Regions from separate parts of the Streptomyces sp. NPDC049627 genome, predicted to be linked through region 2. Evidence: riboswitches for the same ligand, from Rfam matches in the RefSeq annotation. Region 2 holds a riboswitch; each other region holds the start of a gene.
The links. A riboswitch is a leader RNA that binds a small molecule or an ion and turns the genes downstream of it on or off. The one in region 2 is predicted to bind cobalamin.
Positions count from the first base shown of each region.

Region 1: linked by a shared signal. The riboswitch ahead of ACIBU0_RS15560 (prenyltransferase/squalene oxidase repeat-containing protein) and the one ahead of ACIBU0_RS10850 (ribonucleoside-diphosphate reductase subunit alpha) in region 2 are both predicted to bind cobalamin.
Region 3: linked by a shared signal. The riboswitch ahead of ACIBU0_RS22410 (cobalamin biosynthesis protein) and the one ahead of ACIBU0_RS10850 (ribonucleoside-diphosphate reductase subunit alpha) in region 2 are both predicted to bind cobalamin.

Region 1 covers NZ_JBITLW010000005.1:235,509-241,465, forward strand. Annotated here, with positions in the region: gene ACIBU0_RS15550 (nuclear transport factor 2 family protein) at 1-175, shown strand, start outside; gene ACIBU0_RS15555 (phosphotransferase) at 172-867, opposite strand; cobalamin riboswitch at 909-1,044, shown strand; gene ACIBU0_RS15560 (prenyltransferase/squalene oxidase repeat-containing protein) at 1,157-2,374, shown strand; gene ACIBU0_RS15565 (SCO2322 family protein) at 2,371-3,042, shown strand; gene ACIBU0_RS15570 (energy-coupling factor transporter transmembrane component T) at 3,035-4,126, shown strand; gene ACIBU0_RS15575 (ABC transporter ATP-binding protein) at 4,123-5,805, shown strand; gene ACIBU0_RS15580 (ECF transporter S component) at 5,802-5,957, shown strand, end outside.
Region 2 covers NZ_JBITLW010000003.1:378,983-384,939, reverse strand. Annotated here, with positions in the region: gene ACIBU0_RS10860 (NACHT domain-containing protein) at 1-2,834, opposite strand, end outside; gene ACIBU0_RS10855 (GNAT family N-acetyltransferase) at 2,978-3,484, shown strand; cobalamin riboswitch at 3,527-3,677, shown strand; gene ACIBU0_RS10850 (ribonucleoside-diphosphate reductase subunit alpha) at 3,804-5,957, shown strand, end outside.
Region 3 covers NZ_JBITLW010000008.1:61,678-67,634, reverse strand. Annotated here, with positions in the region: gene ACIBU0_RS22415 (cobyric acid synthase) at 1-958, opposite strand, end outside; gene ACIBU0_RS22410 (cobalamin biosynthesis protein) at 955-1,914, opposite strand; cobalamin riboswitch at 2,015-2,157, opposite strand; gene ACIBU0_RS22405 (hypothetical protein) at 2,315-2,536, opposite strand; gene ACIBU0_RS22400 (anion permease) at 2,571-3,806, opposite strand; gene ACIBU0_RS22395 (lysozyme) at 3,970-4,719, opposite strand; gene ACIBU0_RS22390 (class II aldolase/adducin family protein) at 4,927-5,640, shown strand; gene ACIBU0_RS22385 (alpha/beta hydrolase) at 5,802-5,957, shown strand, end outside.

The sequences.
Region 1 (5,957 bases), on a different contig from region 2:
GTACTTCACGACGTACCGCGTCGAAGGCTGGACGGGCGGCATGGTCCCGGCCGGTCCGCCCGTGCAGGTCGGCCACTACGAGGACACCTTCCGCCGCGTCGACGGCCGGTGGCTGCTGGCCTCCCGCACCCTGCACCTGCCGTTCGGCGGCCCCACGCCGAGGGTCGACAACTAGGCTGCTCCGCTGGGCCCGCCCCTCCGGTCACGCATGAACGTACGGATCAATTGCTCGGCGTCACCGAGAAGTTCGACCTCACGCGACGTCATCGTCGGATTGGCAGCCCGGCGCCGCAGCGCCCCCGCCAGGCCGTCCTCCGTGAGGTCGGAGGGGTCGGCGAGCAGGGCGGCAAGGAGGGGGCGGGCGAGTTCGGCGAAGGGACCGTCGTCCACGGCGACCTGGGCGAGGATCACCGCGGAGGAGCCCCAGTCCAGGCCGGGGTCGCCGTCCCGTGCGTTGTCCCAGTCGATCACGTACGGACCGTCGGGCGTGAGGATGACGTTGTCCGGGTGCAGGTCCAGATGCAGCACCGAACCCGGCGACCGATGTGCGGGGAGGCGGTGCAGCTGCCGCAGCAGGCGGGCGAGGATGCCGCCCGCCTCGTCCGCGCCCATCGCCCCCTCCGTCAGCGCGCGCAGCATCGTCGGCCCCGACAGCCGCTGCATCACCAGGTCGGTCCGCGAGGAATCGGCGAGCCTCACCCGCGGCGCCGGATAGCCGTGTTCGCGCACATGCGCCATCACCGCGCCCTCGGCCCGCGCGTCCCCGTACCCGTCCCGGAAGCGGCGCAGCACCCACGCCTCGTCGATCTCGTACACGTCGGCGGTACGCCCCGACCCGAGCAGTCTGCCCACGGTCTCCTCAGCCATGGCCCGAACCTACCCGCCCCCGCAGGCGGCCCTCGGGGGTCTGGTTACGGCCGGGTAGAGTGGCGGCGTCGTCATCACACCCGTACGGGGGGAAGCCGGTGCAAATCCGGCGCTGACCCGCAACCGTGAGCCACGCAGTGGCAAGCCGGATCGCCCCGCACAGGTCTTGTGACCGGCTCACGTGCACCGGCAACCGGCCGGCGCACGGCACCGTCGAGGTACGGAGCCGAGCCGCCCGGGGGTCTTCCCTGTGCTGCCCGGTTCCCTCAGGGAAGGGCACCCGCCGATCATGTACGTCCGCCGCAGCGCCGCGGCCCTGGCCGCCACCGTCGCGATCGGCACGGCCGTTGCCACGCCCGCAGTCGCCGCCGATTCCTCCCCGTCCCCGTCGCCGTCCGTGGCGATCCCCGCCGGGCTGTACGGCGACGCCGACCCGACGTACGACGGGGTGTGGCGGCAGTCCCTCGCACTCATCGCGCAGAAGCGGATGAAGCTGGAGCCCGCCGCCAAGGCGATCGACTGGCTGACCGGACAGCAGTGCGCCAACGGGTCGTTCGCGGCATTTCGCGCCGCCCCGTCGAAGGCGTGCGACGCCAAGGTCATGGTGGACACCAACAGCACGGCCGTCGCCGTCCAGGGCCTGGCCGCGGTCGGCGAGCACGACGCCGAGGTCGAGAAGGCGGTGACCTGGCTGAAGTCGGTGCAGAACAAGGACGGCGGCTGGGGCTACACGCCCGGAGGGGCCAGCGACGCCAACTCGACCTCGGTCGTGATCGGCGCGCTCAACGCCGTCGGCACCGACCCCGCCGAGGTCCGCAGGGACGGCAAGTCGTCCTACGACGCCCTGCTCAAGCTCGCCCTGCCGTGCGCGAAGGGCGGCGCCTTCGCCTACCAGCCCGACAAGAAGGGCACGTTGTCGGCCAACGCGGACGCGACGGCAGCGGCCGTCGTCGCCGCGTCGGGCCAGGGCATGCTGACGGCGAAGGCGGGCGACAAGGCGGAGGAGGCCGCCTGCGCCGACGGCGCCCGCCTCACCCCGGAGCAGGCGGCGGCCAACGGCGCCGCCTACCTCGGCAAGGCACTCGACAAGGACGGCCACCTGAAGTCCGCCCTCGCGGGCGCCGAGGACCAGCCCGACTACGGCAACACCGCGGACGCCGTCGTCGCGCTCGCCGTACAGGGTGGTGAGCCTGCTGCCCGGAAGCCTCTGCGCTGGCTGGAGAAGAACGCCGCGAGCTGGGCGAAGCAGAGCGGCCCCGCCGCCTACGCCCAGTTGATCCTCGCCGCCGACGCGGCGGGCGCCGACCCGCGGGACTTCGGCGGCACGGACCTGGTCGAGCAGCTCAACGCGACGGGCCCGGCGCCCCAGAAGGCGGCGGACAAGCAGGAGGCGAAGGAGGACGACGACAATCCCTTCGGCGCCTGGTGGTACATCGGCGTCTTCCTGGTCGTGGGCATCGGCATCGGCTTCCTGCTGAGCGGCCGCAACAAGGGCGGACGGCAGTGATCCGCCGCGCGCTCGCTCCGCTTCTGGCCGCGCTGGTCCTCCTGACCGCCGCGGCCCAGGCCGCCCAGGCGGCCGGCTACCGCTACTGGTCCTTCTGGGACCACGACGGCGGCAAGTGGACGTACGCCACGCAAGGGCCCTCCACCGCCCGCCCGTCCGACGGCGACGTCCAGGGCTTCCGCTTCGCCGTGAGCGAGGACTCCGAGGACGCGGCGAAGCCGAGGGGCGCGGCGGAGTTCGCGGTGATCTGTGCGAGGACGCCCGCGCAGGAGGACAAGAAGCGGGTGGCCCTGGTCCTCGACTTCGGCACGCCGGCGGACGCCCCGTCGGGCGAGACGCCGCCGGCCCGCCGTACGGCATGCGCACGGGTGCCCACCGACGCAACGACGGCGGAGGCCCTGGCCGCGGTGGCCAAGCCCCTGCGGTACGACACGAACGCCCTGTTGTGCGCGATAGCGGGGTATCCGGAGAAGGGGTGCGGGGAGCAGGTGTCGGGGGCCGGAGAGCCGACGGCTGACGGCAAGTCGACGGCTTCCGAGAAGTCCGCGAAGGAGAAGGGCGCATCGGACGACAACGGCCCGTCGCTTGGCTTGGTGGCCGGAGGCGCCGTGGTGGCCGTACTGGGAGCGGCGGCGCTGTGGCAGGCACGCCGGCGTCGGCATGCGTAACTGCGGGCAGCTGCACCCCGGTGCCTGGTGGCTCTGGTCCCTCGCCCTGGGCACCGCAGCCACCCGCACCACCAACCCCCTCCTCCTCGCCCTCCTCACAGCGACGTCCGCCTACGTAGTGGTGACGTGCCGCCCCGACACCCCCTCCGCCCGCTCCTACACCGCATTCCTCAAACTCGCACTCGCCGTCCTCCTCATCCGCCTCCTCTTCGCCACCGCCCTGGGCTCCCCCCTGCCCGGCACCCACGTGATCGTCACGCTCCCCGAACTCCCCCTGCCCCACTGGGCACAGGGCATCCGCCTGGGCGGCGAGGTCACCGCCGAAACCCTCCTCTTCGCTCTCTACGACGGCCTGAGACTCGCCACGCTCCTCATCTGCGTGGGCGCGGCGAACTCCCTGGCCAGCCCCACCCGCCTCCTGAAGTCCCTCCCCGGCGCCCTGTACGAGATGGGGGTGGCGGTGGTGGTCGCCCTCACCTACGCCCCCCACCTGATCGCCGACGTCCAGCGCCTGCGCGCCGCCCGCCGCCTGCGCGGCCGCCCCGACACCGGCATCCGCGGCCTCCTGCACGTCGGACTCCCGGTCCTGGAAGGCGCGTTGGAACGCTCGGTCGCCCTGGCCGCCGCGATGGACGCCCGCGGCTACGGCCGTACCGCCGACGTCCCGCCCCGCGTCCGCCGTACGACCGCCGCCCTCACCCTCGGCGGTCTGCTGGGCGTCTGCGCGGGAACGTACGGCCTCCTCACCGCCGAAGGCGGCACCTACGGCCTTCCGGCCCTCCTCGTCGGACTCGTCGCCGCCCTGGCGGGGCTCCGCCTCGGCGGTCGCCGTACCCTGCGCACCCGTTACCGCCCGGACCGCTGGGACGCCCGCGCCTGGCTGGTCGCCGGTTCCGGCGCGGCCGTCGCCGCCCTGCTGACCCTCGCCGCGGCCCGCGACCCGGCGGCCCTGCACCCGGGCGTGATCCCCCTCGTCGCCCCCACCCTTCCCCTGTGGCCCGCGGCGGCGGTCCTCCTCGGCCTGCTCCCGGCCTTCATCAGCCCCTCACCCCGCACTCCCGCCGCCCCCAAGGAGCCGTCGTGATCCGCTTCGAGAACGTGTCGGTGACGTACGACGGCGCCCCCGAACCCACCGTCCAGGGCGTCGACTTCGAGGTCCCGGAAGGCGAACTCGTCCTCCTCGTCGGCCCGTCGGGCGTCGGCAAGTCCACCGTCCTCGGCGCCGTGAGCGGACTCGTCCCGCACTTCACCGGCGGCACCCTGCGCGGCCGCGTCACGGTGGCCGGCCGGGACACCCGCACCCACAAGCCCCGCGAACTCGCGGACGTGGTGGGCACGGTGGGCCAGGATCCCCTCTCCCACTTCGTGACCGACACCGTCGAGGACGAACTGGCCTACGGCATGGAGTCACTGGGCCTCGCCCCCGACGTCATGCGCCGCCGCGTCGAGGAGACCCTGGACCTCCTCGGCCTCACCGACCTCCGGGGCCGCCCCATCGCCACCCTCTCCGGCGGCCAGCAGCAGCGCGTGGCGATCGGCTCGGTCCTCACCCCCCACCCCAGCGTCCTGGTCCTCGACGAACCGACCTCGGCCCTGGACCCGGCGGCGGCCGAGGAAGTCCTGGCGGTCCTCCAACGCCTGGTCCACGACCTGGGCACCACGGTCCTGATGGCCGAACACCGCCTGGAACGGGTCATCCAGTACGCCGACCAGGTCGCCCTGCTCCCTTCCCCGGGCGCGGCCCCGATCCTGGGAACACCGGCGGAGGTGATGGCCGTGTCCCCGGTGTATCCCCCGGTGGTCGACCTCGGCCGCCTGGCGGGCTGGTCCCCCCTCCCCCTGACGGTGAGGGACGCCCGCCGCAGGGCAACAGCCCTACGGCAACAACTTGAGAACCGGGACGACAACGCCCCCCAGGGGCGCGGGGAACTGCGCGACCAGCCACAACAAACCCGCACCCGCCAACGGACAACACCCCCCGAACTCATGGGCGAAAAACCCACTACCCGCCGATGGTTCCAACGCAGGCGCACCCCCACCACCCCGACAACCCCCCACGCAGCCGAGGTCAAAGCCCTCACCGTGACCCGCGCCCACATCCAGGCCCTCAGCAACATCAACCTCACGGTCGCCCTCGGAGAGATCGTCGCCGTCATGGGCCGCAACGGCGCCGGAAAATCCACCCTCCTCAACACCCTGGTCGGCCTCGTCAAACCCACCGCCGGCTCGCTCACCGCAGGCGGAGCCGGCCTCGTCCCCCAGGAACCCCGCGACCTCCTGTACGCGGACACGGTCGCCGCCGAATGCACCACGGCCGACGCCGACGCCGGCGCAGCGCCCGGCACCTGCCGCGCCCTCGTCGCCGAGCTCCTCCCGGACGTCCCCGACGACACCCACCCGCGCGACCTCTCCGAGGGCCAGCGCCTGACACTCGCGCTGGCCATCGTCCTGACCGCCCGCCCCCCGCTGCTGCTCCTCGACGAACCGACCCGCGGCCTGGACTACGCGGCGAAGGCCCGCCTGGTCGCCTTGCTGCGCGACCTCGCCGCCCAGGGACACGCCATCGTGCTGGCCACGCACGACGTGGAGCTGGCCGCCGAACTCGCCGACCGGGTCGTGCTCCTCGCCGACGGTGAGGTGATAGCGGACGGGCCGGCGGCGGACGTGGTGGTCGCCTCGCCCTCCTTCGCCCCGCAGGTGGCCAAGATCCTGGCCCCGCAGAAGTGGCTCACGGTCGCCGAGGTGAGGGAGGCCCTGGGATGACCGGCCGCTCTACTCCCGAGGCTCCCCAGGCCCGCGCCGTCCGCCTGGGGCCCCGCTCCGTCGCCGCCCTCCTCCTCGTCAGCGCGGTCGGCGTGGCCGCGCTCGGCTGGCCGTTCCTCGCCCCGCCCGCCGCGCAGGTGAGCGCCCACGCC
Region 2 (5,957 bases):
GCACCCCGCTCATGGCTGCTCACACTGTCCGGGAGCTCCCACAGGCACAGCGCCTGAAGCAGGATGATCTGCGAATACCAGCACCGGGACTGCTGCAGCACCGTCTCAGCCTGGCGGATCAGGTCGGCGCGGCCGCCCGGGTAGGCGTGCGGATGCCGTTTGCGCCGGTTGGCCGCGTACTTGAAGCCCTGGGCCAGTGCGGCTTCCAGCGCGAGCGGCAGGTCGGGGACACCGCCGGTGGCTTTCGGGTCGAGGTGGCGCAGCCACTTGGTGAGGCGTTCGCGGGCCTCCTCTCGATGGGCCTCGTCGACCGAACCCAGCAGCATGGGGACCAGCCAGGCGCGCATCACGAACTCCCGGAACAGATCGACCCGTTTCTGCCGGTAGTCCCGGTTGAGTTCCCGCCGGACCCGCTGCAGCCGGGCGATGCGCTCGGACCTGGACCGTGAGGGAGCGGCGGCCCTTGCCACGCCCATGCGCTCGGCCCATTGCTCGTACTCCTGCCGCTTCCAGGTCTTCAGCTCGCCGAGCCTGTCGTTGTACTCGTTCACGGGGTCGCTGTTCAGCCCGACCCGGGCACGGATGAGGGCGAACGCCGGGTTGCCGCCCGTGCCGAACTCCTGGGCCGCGGCCAGGCGTATGGAGTAGGAGGGTTCCTGCACGCCGATCTCGAAGAGCTGCTCGTAGAGCGGGGTGGTGTCCATCCGGTCGGAGACGGTCCGCAGGGCGGCTCCGAGTTGCCTGAGCAGCCTCAGTTTCGCGTCGTCGAGGGTGCGCTGGTCCCCCTTGAACCCGGCCCAGCCCTCGCGCACCCTGCCCACGATGCCGCTGAGCAGTCTCGGATCGTCCTCCGCGCTCTCGATCTCCACGGCGGCCGCGTACAGATCCAGTGCCTTCGGGTCGTCCGTGCGGCGGTCCGCGGCCCGGCGGAGACGGTGGGCCAGGGTGTGTCCCCCCACGGGTGACTGGCGGACCAGCTCCTCGATCTCCTTCTTCACCTCGACACGGACACCGCCCCCTCGGGCCCTGAGCTTCGCCGCCCGGCGGCGGGACAACAGCACCAGGGCGATGAGCAGTTCGCGACTGGGTCCGGGCGGCTGCAGCGCCTGCTCGACGAGCTCTCCGGCGCCCCGCTCGCCCAGCTCGTTCAGTACGCGGTAGCCGAAGTAGGCCTGGATGATGCTGTGCGGGAAACGGACCTTGCGCTCGAACGCCTCCACCAGGGCGAGCTTGTCCGCGTTGCTCGCGAAGCGGGCGAGGACGGCACGGCACTGGTCCATGTTCCCCTCGCGCAGCCGCCTCCTCTCCTCCTCGCCGAGCCGCTCGCACAGCACGTCCCAGATCTGCTGCCGGTGCCACTCGGAGAAGACGTTCCCGCGTCTGCCGTACCGGTCGAAGCCGCGCCGGCTGGTCCACAGGTGCTCGGCCAGGGCCTGTGCGCGCCGAACCGGGCCGGGGTGGACGTCCGAGTCCAGCAGCTCCCCGAAGCCGACCTCCAGCTTGTCCTGGAGCAGTCCGACGCACGCCAGGGCGGAGACCGCTTCGAGGGTGTCGCGGCGCTGCTGCGGGGTCAGCGCGATGTCCTCGCGCAGCCGCCCCTGGCACAGCGCCTCGTCCCATGTCTCCAGCAGCCACAGCCGCAGCGTGCCGCGGTCCCGGCTGCGGGTGTTCATGTGCTGGGGGTCGTTGTCCGGCCGGTCGTGCTCCAGGGCTCCGTGGCGGTGCAGTTCCCGGGCGATCTGCAGATAGACGGGTGACTCGGTCACCTCCGCCGTCTCCACGATCCAGTCCACGCGTCGCTCGTCCGTCTCGGGGAGGTGCGCCTGGACGAAGCGCAGGGCATCCTCCTCGCTGAGCGGCTCCAGCTCCACGATCGCGGCGGACGTGCTCTCCAGGGGGCTGTGCGGCCGGGAGGCGATGACGAGGGGCAGCTTCTCCTCGTGGGCACGCTCGATGGCCCGCCGGATGATATTGTCCCGGTTCTGCTGGTGGTCGTCGTCGAGGAGCGCCTCTTCCAGTCCGTCGGCGATGACGACCGGCTTGTCGTCGGCGAGCAGCTGCTGCCAGACCCGCTCGGTCTTGCCGCGCGCGAGGATGCCGCGGGGTGCCTCGTCGGCGAAGCGCCGTCTGGCCATGCGTTCGAAGTTCAGGTCGGTGCCGTCGCTCGCGTCACGCAGCCGGATCGGCACGGGTACGGCGTTCTGCCGGGCCAGCAGTTCGGTGAGCCGTACCAGGACCGCGGTCTTGCCGACGCCGACGCCGCCGACCAGCAGATAGGGCCGGCGTGTGTCGCGTTCCCGCAGCCGTTCGGCGATGACCTGGGCGATCTCCTCGCGGCCCACGATCTCGGCGGTGTCCGGCCCGGCGGTGGGGACCAGTCGGTGGGGGTCGACCCGCGCCTTCGCGAGGTAGCGCCGCTTGGTCCACCGGTACCACCAGAACAGGAAGAGCGCGGCGGCGATCGACGCGGTGAGCACCGGGCCGACGAAGCGCATGACCGTCTCGAAGCCCCCCTGGTTCTCTTTCCGCCACTGCTCGAAGCCTGTCGTGTTCTGCGAGATCAGGATGTACAGGCCCTCCCCGACCCAGGCGAGCAGCGCGAGTGTGGCCACCAGCCAGACGGCCCGGGTGACATTGGTGTAGGAGATCCCCCGGCGCCACTTCTTGGGCCGGGTGGTGCCGCGGCGGGCCTCCAGACGGATCGTCAGCGTGTGCCAGTAACCCACGAACCCGCGCCCGGCCCAGCTGCCCGCCCGCCTCGGAGCCAGTGTCGCCATCGGCGCGTTGCGCGGCCGTTCCTTGCCGGGCGGGCGACGGACGAGCCTCGTCATCATGCGTCTCCTTCCGAGGAGGACTCTCGAAACGGAAGGGACCGCGGGCGCCGACACCTACCTCCATGGAAGCACTCGCAGCACGCCCCGCAACCCGGTCGAAAACCCCAGGCCCACAGCCGTCCCCGTCCGGCAGACTCGACGTCATGGACATCGTGATACGGCAGGTGGACAGCGCCGAGTACGAGGACCTCGGTGAGATCACCGCGCAGGCCTACCTCCAGGACGGTCTGCTCGACTTCGGTCACAGCGACGAGTACCTCGGCGAGCTCAGGGACGTGGCCAAGCGTGCGGCCGCCGCCGAGGTGCTGGTCGCCGTGCGGAACGGCCGCGTCGTCGGCGGCGTCACCCTCGTCCCGACCGGCGGCCCCCTGGCCGACATAGCGGGTCCCGGCGAGGCGGAGATCCGCATGCTGGCGGTCTCGCGGGAGGCCCGCGGCCAGGGCGCCGGCGAGGCCCTCGTACGGGCCTGTATCGACCGCGCACGGGCCACGGCGGGCTGCGTACGGATCGTCCTGTCGACCCAGCGCACCATGCACGGCGCGCACCGCATCTACGAACGTCTGGGCTTCGTCCGCACACCCGATCGGGACTGGAATCCGATCCCGCAGCTCTCCGACATCACTCTGCTCACCTATGAGTTGACGCTCTGAAACCACCCCGACACAACATCTGGGGGTGGCGTGGCGGGTGAGCACAAGATGTATGCTCTTGCTCGCTGTCGCCGCAGGGGAATCCGGTGCGAATCCGGAACTGTCCCGCAACGGTGTACTTGTGCATGTCTGTTCCCAGAAACGCCGTGCACAGGAGTCAGTCCGAGGACCTGCCGACAGTGCACCCGGCCGTCCGGCCGGCGTGCCCTGACGTCCGGGCTTCGTGGAGTGGGCCGGTGGACGCGACGCCGCGTGCGCTCGTGTGCTGCCCCCTGCCCTCCTGCGCGAGGCCCCGTGCCGAGCGAGGGAGAGCCCCCACGTGACCATCGCGCCAGCAGACCCGGCCTCAGCCGTCCCGACCGACGAGGACGCTCCGGGAACCGCGCTGCTGCGGATCCTGACCGAGCTGACCGCCGACCTCCCCGACGCCGACCCCGGCCGGGTCGCCGCCGCCGCGCTGCGCGGCCGGTCCGCCCGGGCGGACGAGACGGAGCTGCGCGAGCTGGCCACCGAGGCGGCGGCCGGCCTGATCTCCGAGGACCCCGCCTACTCGCGGCTGGCCGCGCGGCTGCTGACCGTCAGCATCGCCGCGGAGGCCGCCTCGCAGGGTGTCACGTCGTTCACGGAGTCCGTGGCGGTCGGGCACCGCGAGGGCCTCATCGCCGACCGGACCGCCGAGTTCGCGCGGATCCACGCCGCCCGCCTCGACGCGCTCGTCGACCCGGCCGCCGACGACCGCTTCGGCTACTTCGGTCTGCGCACCCTGCACAGCCGCTACCTCCTGCGGCACCCCCTCACCCGCAAGGTCATCGAGACGCCCCAGCACTTCATGCTGCGCGTCGCCGCCGGGCTGGCCGAGGACGACACGACCAGGTCGGTGGACGAAGTCGCCGCGCTCTACGGGCTCATGAGCCGCCTCGACTACCTCCCCTCCTCCCCCACCCTCTTCAACTCCGGCACCCGGCACCCCCAGATGTCGTCCTGCTACCTCCTCGACTCCCCGCTGGACGAGCTGGACTCCATCTACGACCGCTACCACCAGGTCGCCCGCCTCTCGAAGCACGCCGGCGGCATCGGGCTGTCGTACTCCCGTATCCGCAGCCGGGGTTCGCTGATCCGCGGCACCAACGGCCACTCCAACGGCATCGTCCCGTTCCTGAAGACCCTCGACGCCTCCGTCGCCGCCGTGAACCAGGGCGGCCGGCGCAAGGGTGCCGCCGCGGTCTACCTGGAGACCTGGCACTCCGACATCGAGGAGTTCCTGGAGCTGCGCGACAACACCGGCGAGGACGCCCGCCGTACGCACAACCTGAACCTCGCGCACTGGATCCCGGACGAGTTCATGCGACGGGTGGGCGCCGACGAGCAGTGGAGCCTGTTCTCCCCCGCCGACGTGCCCGAGCTGGTCGACCTGTGGGGCGAGGAGTTCGACGCGGCGTACCGGAAGGCGGAGGCGGCGGGGCTCGCGAAGAAGACCATCCCCGCCCGTGACCTGTACGGCCGCATGATGCGTACCCTCGCGCAGACCGGCAACGGGTGGATGACCTTCAAGGACGCCGCCAACCGCACCGCCAACCAGACGGCGCTGCCCGGGCACGTCGTCCACTCCTCGAACCTGTGCACCGAGATCCTGGAGGTCACGGACGACGGGGAGACGGCGGTCTGCAACCTGGGGTCCGTGAACCTCGGCGCGTTTGTGGACACGGCGACCGGTGACATCGACTGGGAGCGCCTCGACGCCACCGTCCGCACCGCCGTCACGTTCCTCGACCGTGTCGTCGACATCAACTTCTACCCGACCGAGCAGGCGGGCCGCTCCAACGCCAAGTGGCGCCCGGTGGGCCTCGGCGCGATGGGCCTGCAGGACGTCTTCTTCAAGCTGCGCCTGCCCTTCGACTCGGCCGAGGCGAAGCAGCTGTCCACCCGTATCGCCGAGCGCATCATGCTCGCCGCGTACGAGGCCTCCGCCGATCTCGCCGAGCGCAGCGGACCCCTTCCGGCCTGGGCGAAGACGCGTACGGCCCGTGGGGTCCTGCACCCCGACCACTACGACGCCGAGCTCACCTGGCCGGAGCGCTGGGCGGCCCTGCGCAGCCGTATCGCCACGACCGGCATGCGCAACAGCCTCCTCCTCGCCATCGCCCCGACCGCCACCATCGCGTCCATCGCCGGTGTCTACGAGTGCATCGAGCCACAGGTCTCCAACCTGTTCAAGCGCGAGACGCTGTCCGGCGAGTTCCTCCAGGTCAACTCCTACCTGGTAAAGGACCTCAAGGAACTCGGTGTCTGGGACGCCCGCACCCGTGAGGCGCTGCGCGATTCCAACGGTTCGGTGCAGGACTTCGCGTGGATCCCGGCGGACGTACGGGCCCTGTACCGCACGGCCTGGGAGATCCCGCAGCGCGGCCTCATCGACATGGCCGCCGCCCGCACCCCGTTCCTCGACCAGTCCCAGTCCCTGAACCTCTTCCTG
Region 3 (5,957 bases), on a different contig from region 2:
GCAGCCACTCCAGGGCGCGCACGGTTCCCCGCGTGCCGGGGATCACCACCAGGTCCGCGTCGGCGAGCTCCTCCGGCCGGTCCACGAACCGCACGACGACACCCGGCTCGGCGGCCAGGGCGTCGACGTCGGTGAAGTTGGACATCAGGGGGATCGCACAGACGGCGACCCGGAGCACGTCCTCGCCCACGGGCGGGGCGGTGTTCGACTCCCGCACGGTCCCGCGCAGGGACACGCGCAGCCCGTCCTCCTCGTCGATGCCGAGCCCGTGCCGGAAGGGCAGCACGCCGTACGTCCGCCGCCCGGTGAGCCCGTGCAGCATGTCCAGCCCCGGCTCCAGAAGGCTGACGTCCCCCCGGAACTTGTTGACGAGGAACCCGGCGACGAGCGCCTGGTCCTCGGGGCTGAGGAGTGCGACGGTGCCGAAGAACGAGGCGAAGACGCCGCCGCGGTCGATGTCCCCGACCACGAGCACGGGCAGCCCGGCGTTCCGGGCGATCCCCATGTTCACGATGTCGGTCCGCCGGAGGTTGATCTCGGCGGGACTTCCCGCCCCCTCACAGATCACCGCGTCATACGTGCCCCGCAACTCGGCAAGACAGTCGAGCACGGTCCCGAGCAACTTCTGCTGCCGCCCGCCGTGGTATCCGCGGGCGCTCAGCTCACCCACCGGCTTGCCCAGCAGCACGACTTGGCTGCTCTGCTCGCCACCGGGCTTGAGCAGCACGGGATTCATCAGCGCGGTCGGCTCGACGCGACAGGCCTGCGCCTGCATGGCCTGCGCCCGCCCGATCTCCGCACCCTCCCGGGTGACGAACGAATTGAGGGACATGTTCTGCGCCTTGAAGGGCGCGACCTTGACGCCCTGCCGCACCAGCCACCGGCAGATCCCGGCCGTGACGACGCTCTTCCCGGCGTCGGAGGTGGTACCGGCGACGAGAAGCCCACCACCCGTCATGACGTACGTCCTCTCCTGAAGCGGCCTCGTGTCAAGAGCCGTGCGCCGACGCACACGCCCAGCGCGAGGCGGCTCACGCGCTGCGAGAGGCGTACGGCACGCTCGATGTCCGCGACCCGGACGGCGCGTCCGGTCGCCCCGTTCAGCACGGGCCGGTGCTCGACCCGCCCGCCGTACGACAGCGTCCCGCCCAGCCGCACCCCGAGGGCCCCCGCGAACGAGGCCTCGACGGGCCCGGCGTTGGGGCTCGGGTGCTGCGCGGCATCGGCACGCCAGGCCCGTACGGCGCCCCGCGGGTCACCCCCCGCGACGGCGGCCAGTACGGCGGTCAGCCGCGCGCCCGGCCAGCCCGCCACGTCGTCGAGCCGGGCCGAAGCCCAGCCGTAGCGCCGGTACTTGGGCGACCGGTGCCCCACCATGGCGTCCAGCGTGTTCACGGCCCGGAACCCGAGCAGCCCCGGCACACCGCCGACAGCCCCCCACACGAGCGCCCCCACCACCGCGTCCGAGGTGTTCTCGGCAACGGACTCGACGACGGCCCGGGCGATCCCGTCCGCATCCAGCGACTGAGGATCCCGCCCGCACAGATGCGGCAGTCGCTCCCTGGCTCCCTCGACGTCCCCCGCTTCGAGGGCCCGCCCGATGACCCGCGCCTCGCGCGCGAGTGAGGTCCCGCCGACAACGGCCCAGGTGGCGGCGGCGGTCAGCGCGACGGAGGCGGTACGGGAGGGACGTACGACGTGCTGCGCCACGGCGCCGAGTGCGGCCGCACCGCCCGCACACACGGCGGTGTGCAGCACGCCCCATCCGCGGTGATCCCGCCACAGCACCTTCTCCACGGCACCGGCGGCCCGCCCGAACGCGGCGACCGGGTGCCCCCGGCGCGGGTCGCCGAGCAGCAGATCACCGAGAAGTCCGGCGGCGGCGCCGTACGCGAAGACGCGATCGGCACGCATCGGGGTCAGCCGACCGTCGGTTCAGACGTGGGTCCGGCACTGCATCTCGATCGGCAGGCGAGCATCGCGTTATGTCCTCACTCAGGGTGTCCACGCCCTGGTTCGACGAGACCGGCGGTGAGAGTTCCTGGCTCCCGGGGCTATCTACCCCGGTGACAGTGGCGGGACCGCGCCGGATTCACACCGGCTTCCTCTCCTGCCGCCGTACATGGCTCCGGCAGTCCACCACGGGGTTGGAAGGGGCGTCAACTTGCTGTTGACCTGCGGTGGGGGAGTGTGCAGAACCCCACACGGCGGACGGGGCGCGCCTGTTCACACCCGGCTGCGCGGACATGGAACCGCCCTGCCGACGTCGCCGTTGGGCGACCGCCGACAGGGCGGACAAAAGAGGCGGGGCGTGTCAGGCCACGATCAGATAGATCCCGTACCCCACAGCCGCCGCACACGCCGCGAAGCACGCGTATGCGCCGGTGACCGCGAGGGCGGCCGAGCCGCCCTGGGCCGAGGCCTTCTCCTGGCGGGACAGGCCCGCGATGCCGAGGGTGAACAGGCCCACCAGGGCCACCGTGACCACGAGGCTGACGCCGAAGACGGAGCCGAGAGCCGCCCAGTCGATCTTCATGCTGCTGATTCCTTCGTTACCGAGTGGGCGGGGCTCAGACCGTGGTGGCCGGCGAGGTCGCCGGTTCGGTCGCCGGGGCCGGGATCGTGGCCGCGAGGTCCTCGGTCACCGTACCCGCCGGGGGCGGGGTCACGGCGGCGATGGCCGTGGTCACCACGCCGGCCGGCTCGTCGGACTCGTTGACGTTGGTGTGGTCGACGACCTCGCGGCGGGAGAGCTTCCAGATCGCGGCGCTGGAGGCGACCAGGAAGACCGCCACGAGGGCCGTGCCCCAGTTGCCGAAGCCCGTCACGTACTCCGCGAGCGCGCCGACCAGCGCGGCGGCCGGGAGCGTGAGGCCCCAGGCGACGAACATGCGGGTGGCGGTCGACCAGCGGACGACGCCGCCCTTGCGGCCGAGACCCGCACCCATCACCGAGCCGGAGACGGAGTGCGTGGTGGAGAGGGAGAAGCCGAGGTGGGAGGAGGCCAGGATGACCGTCGCCGCGCTGGTCTGGGCGGCGAAGCCCTGCTGCGGCTGGAGGTCGGTCAGGCCCTTGCCCATGGTGCGGATGATGCGCCAGCCGCCGAGGTAGGTGCCGAGCGCGATGGCCAGACCCGCGGAGAGGATGACCCAGGTGGGAGGGTCGGAGTCGGGGGCGAGGGTGCCGCCGGCGACCAGGGCGAGGGTGATGATGCCCATCGTCTTCTGCGCGTCGTTGGTGCCGTGGGCGAGGGAGACCAGGCCTGCGGAGGCTATCTGGCCGGCGCGGTAGCCCTTCTTGGACGCGTTGCCGTCGGCCTTCTTGCCGAGGGAGTACGTCAGGCGGGTGGCCAGCATCGCGGCGATGCCCGCGACCAGCGGGGCGGCGATGGCCGGGATGAGGACCTTGGTGACGAGCACGTCACCGTGGACCGCGCCCATCCCCGCGGAGGCGATGGTGGCGCCGATCAGACCGCCCATGAGGGCGTGCGAGGAGCTGGAGGGCAGGCCCACCAGCCACGTCAGCAGGTTCCAGAGGATCGCGCCGACCAACGCGGCGAAGATGACCTCGGGACGGATGCCGGTCTCGTCGACGAGACCCTTGGAGATCGTGTTGGCGACCTCCACGGAGAGGAAAGCGCCTACAAGGTTGAGCACGGCGGACATGGCCACCGCGACCTTGGGCTTGAGCGCACCGGTCGAGATGGTGGTGGCCATCGCGTTGGCGGTGTCGTGGAAACCGTTCGTGAAATCGAACGCGAGTGCGGTCACCACCACAATCGCGAGGATCAGCGAGAAGTTTTCCATTTACCCAGGCAATCGTTCGAGGTCATTGGCTGTCTGAACGTAGGTAACCTGGGTGAACGGAAGGTGAACTGGGGCAGGCCGCGCGGTGTCCGGGAGGGAGGGTTTCTCCTATGAGCGGAGGCTCCGGTTCCGTCGGGCAGCGCGCGGCCCGGGCGGGGCACGGCTAGTAGCCGCGGGCGAACTTCCTCAGCTGGCTCATGGACCCGTTGAAGAGATTCTGGTCACCCGGCAGACCGCCGCCTCCGTTGTCGTACTGCCAGAAGGTCCAGAACTGCCATCCGGACGGTAGTGACCCCGCGTCGGCGGAGTTGTAGCGGGCTGTCCACAGCGCGTGATTCGAGGCGAAGGCGCGGCTGGCCCCGGTGCAGGTGTTCCACCAGTGTGTGGTGGTGTAGATCACCGGGCGGCGGCCGGTGAGCCGCTTCACCTCGTTGCTGAAGGACTGGATCCAGTTGACCATCTTGGCCTTGCTCAGCCCGTAGCACTTGTGCTTGCTGTAGGGGTTGTACTCGATGTCGAGCGCGGGCGGCAGCGTCCAGCCGTCCGGCGTCCAGCCGCCACCATTGTGTACGAAGTGCTGCGCCTGCGCCGCGCCCGACGACTTGTCCGGCAGTGCGAAGTGGTAGGCGCCGCGGATCAGGCCCGCGTTGCGGGAACCGTTGTACTGCTGGTCGAAGTACGGGTTGCGGTAGGTGTGGGACTCGGTCGCCTTGATGTAGACGAACGTGGCGCCCTTCGCCTTCGAGCTCTGCCAGTCGACGTCCTTCTGGTGGGAAGAGACGTCGTGCCCCTTGGGCTTGCCGGCTGCTGCCGCCGGAATCTCGGCGAGGGCGGTGCCCCCGAAGGTGAGGGCCGCCACGGATGCCGCTATGAGGCGGGAGCGGTGACGGGACGGTTTGCGATCACGAGCCATATTTCCCCCCGGAATGGCGACGTGCACGACAAATCTCCCAGAGATTACTGGAAGGTCATTGAATGCCTGTCGATCTCCGGCCAAGCATGGGAAGAGGGTGATGTATCCGTATATGCACCCTTCCGGACGGCGGTCTTCCGGCCTAAAGTGCCCCGCCTCCTCGGCGACTTGAGGCCGCGTCGCGGTGGCGCCTGGCAGGATCGCCGCATGGCTGAGGAGCGGCGGGACCAGCGAGGCGAAATGGGGGAGTCGGGGGGCAGGAGCGTGCGCCCCGAGGCGGATGCGTGGGACGCCCTTGTGGCGACGGCACGCCGGACCGTCGCCGACGGCCTGGTCGTCGGCACGTCCGGGAACGTGTCGGTGCGGGTCGGGGACACGGTGCTGGTCACGCCGTCGGGAGTGCCGTACGACCGTCTGACGCCGGACGACGTGACGGGGGTCGACCTCGGTGGCCGGCAGGTCCTGGGCGCGCTGGTGCCGACGAGCGAGCTGCCGATGCACCTCGCCGTCTACCGCGCCACGGACGCCGGCGCCGTCGTGCACACCCACGCGGTCCACGCGACGGCCGTCTCGACGCTGGTTCCCGGGCTTCCGCTGATCCACTACATGGCCGCCGCCCTCGGCGGCCCGGTCCGGGTTGCCCCGTATGCGACGTACGGCACCCAGGAGTTGGCCGAGAACATGCTCCGGGCCCTCACCGACCGCACCGCCTGCCTCCTCCAGAACCACGGCACGATCGCCTACGGCACCACCCTGGACCAGGCGTACGACCGCACGGCCCAGCTGGAGTGGATGTGCCGCCTGTGGCTGACGGCCTCGTCGGTGCCGGGCCTGTCGCCGACGCTGCTGTCGGAGGGGCAGGTGGCGGAGGTGGGGGAGCGGTTGCGGGGGTACGGGCAGCGGGGTGCCTCCGGCGGTTGAGCGGGGTGCCGGCGGCGGCCTGCTCCCTTTCGACGCCGGCCCGCACCGTCCAGCCCGTCCGGCGTTCGAGGGCGGCGGGATGGCGCGGGTAGGGGCGGCGGGGGCGCTTCCATCCCGTCCTTCCACTGGCCGCTCCCCGCCCGGGCCCGGACACTGGACCTGTGCGCACTGTCAAAGCGACGGCCGCTGCCGTCACCGTGGCTCTCGCCGCCGGCGCCGCGAGCGTCGCCGCCGGCCGCATCGCCAGTGGTGCCGCGCTGACGGCGCCCCCCGGCCGGCCCCTGCCCACCGAACCCCGGCTGACCGTGCACGCCACG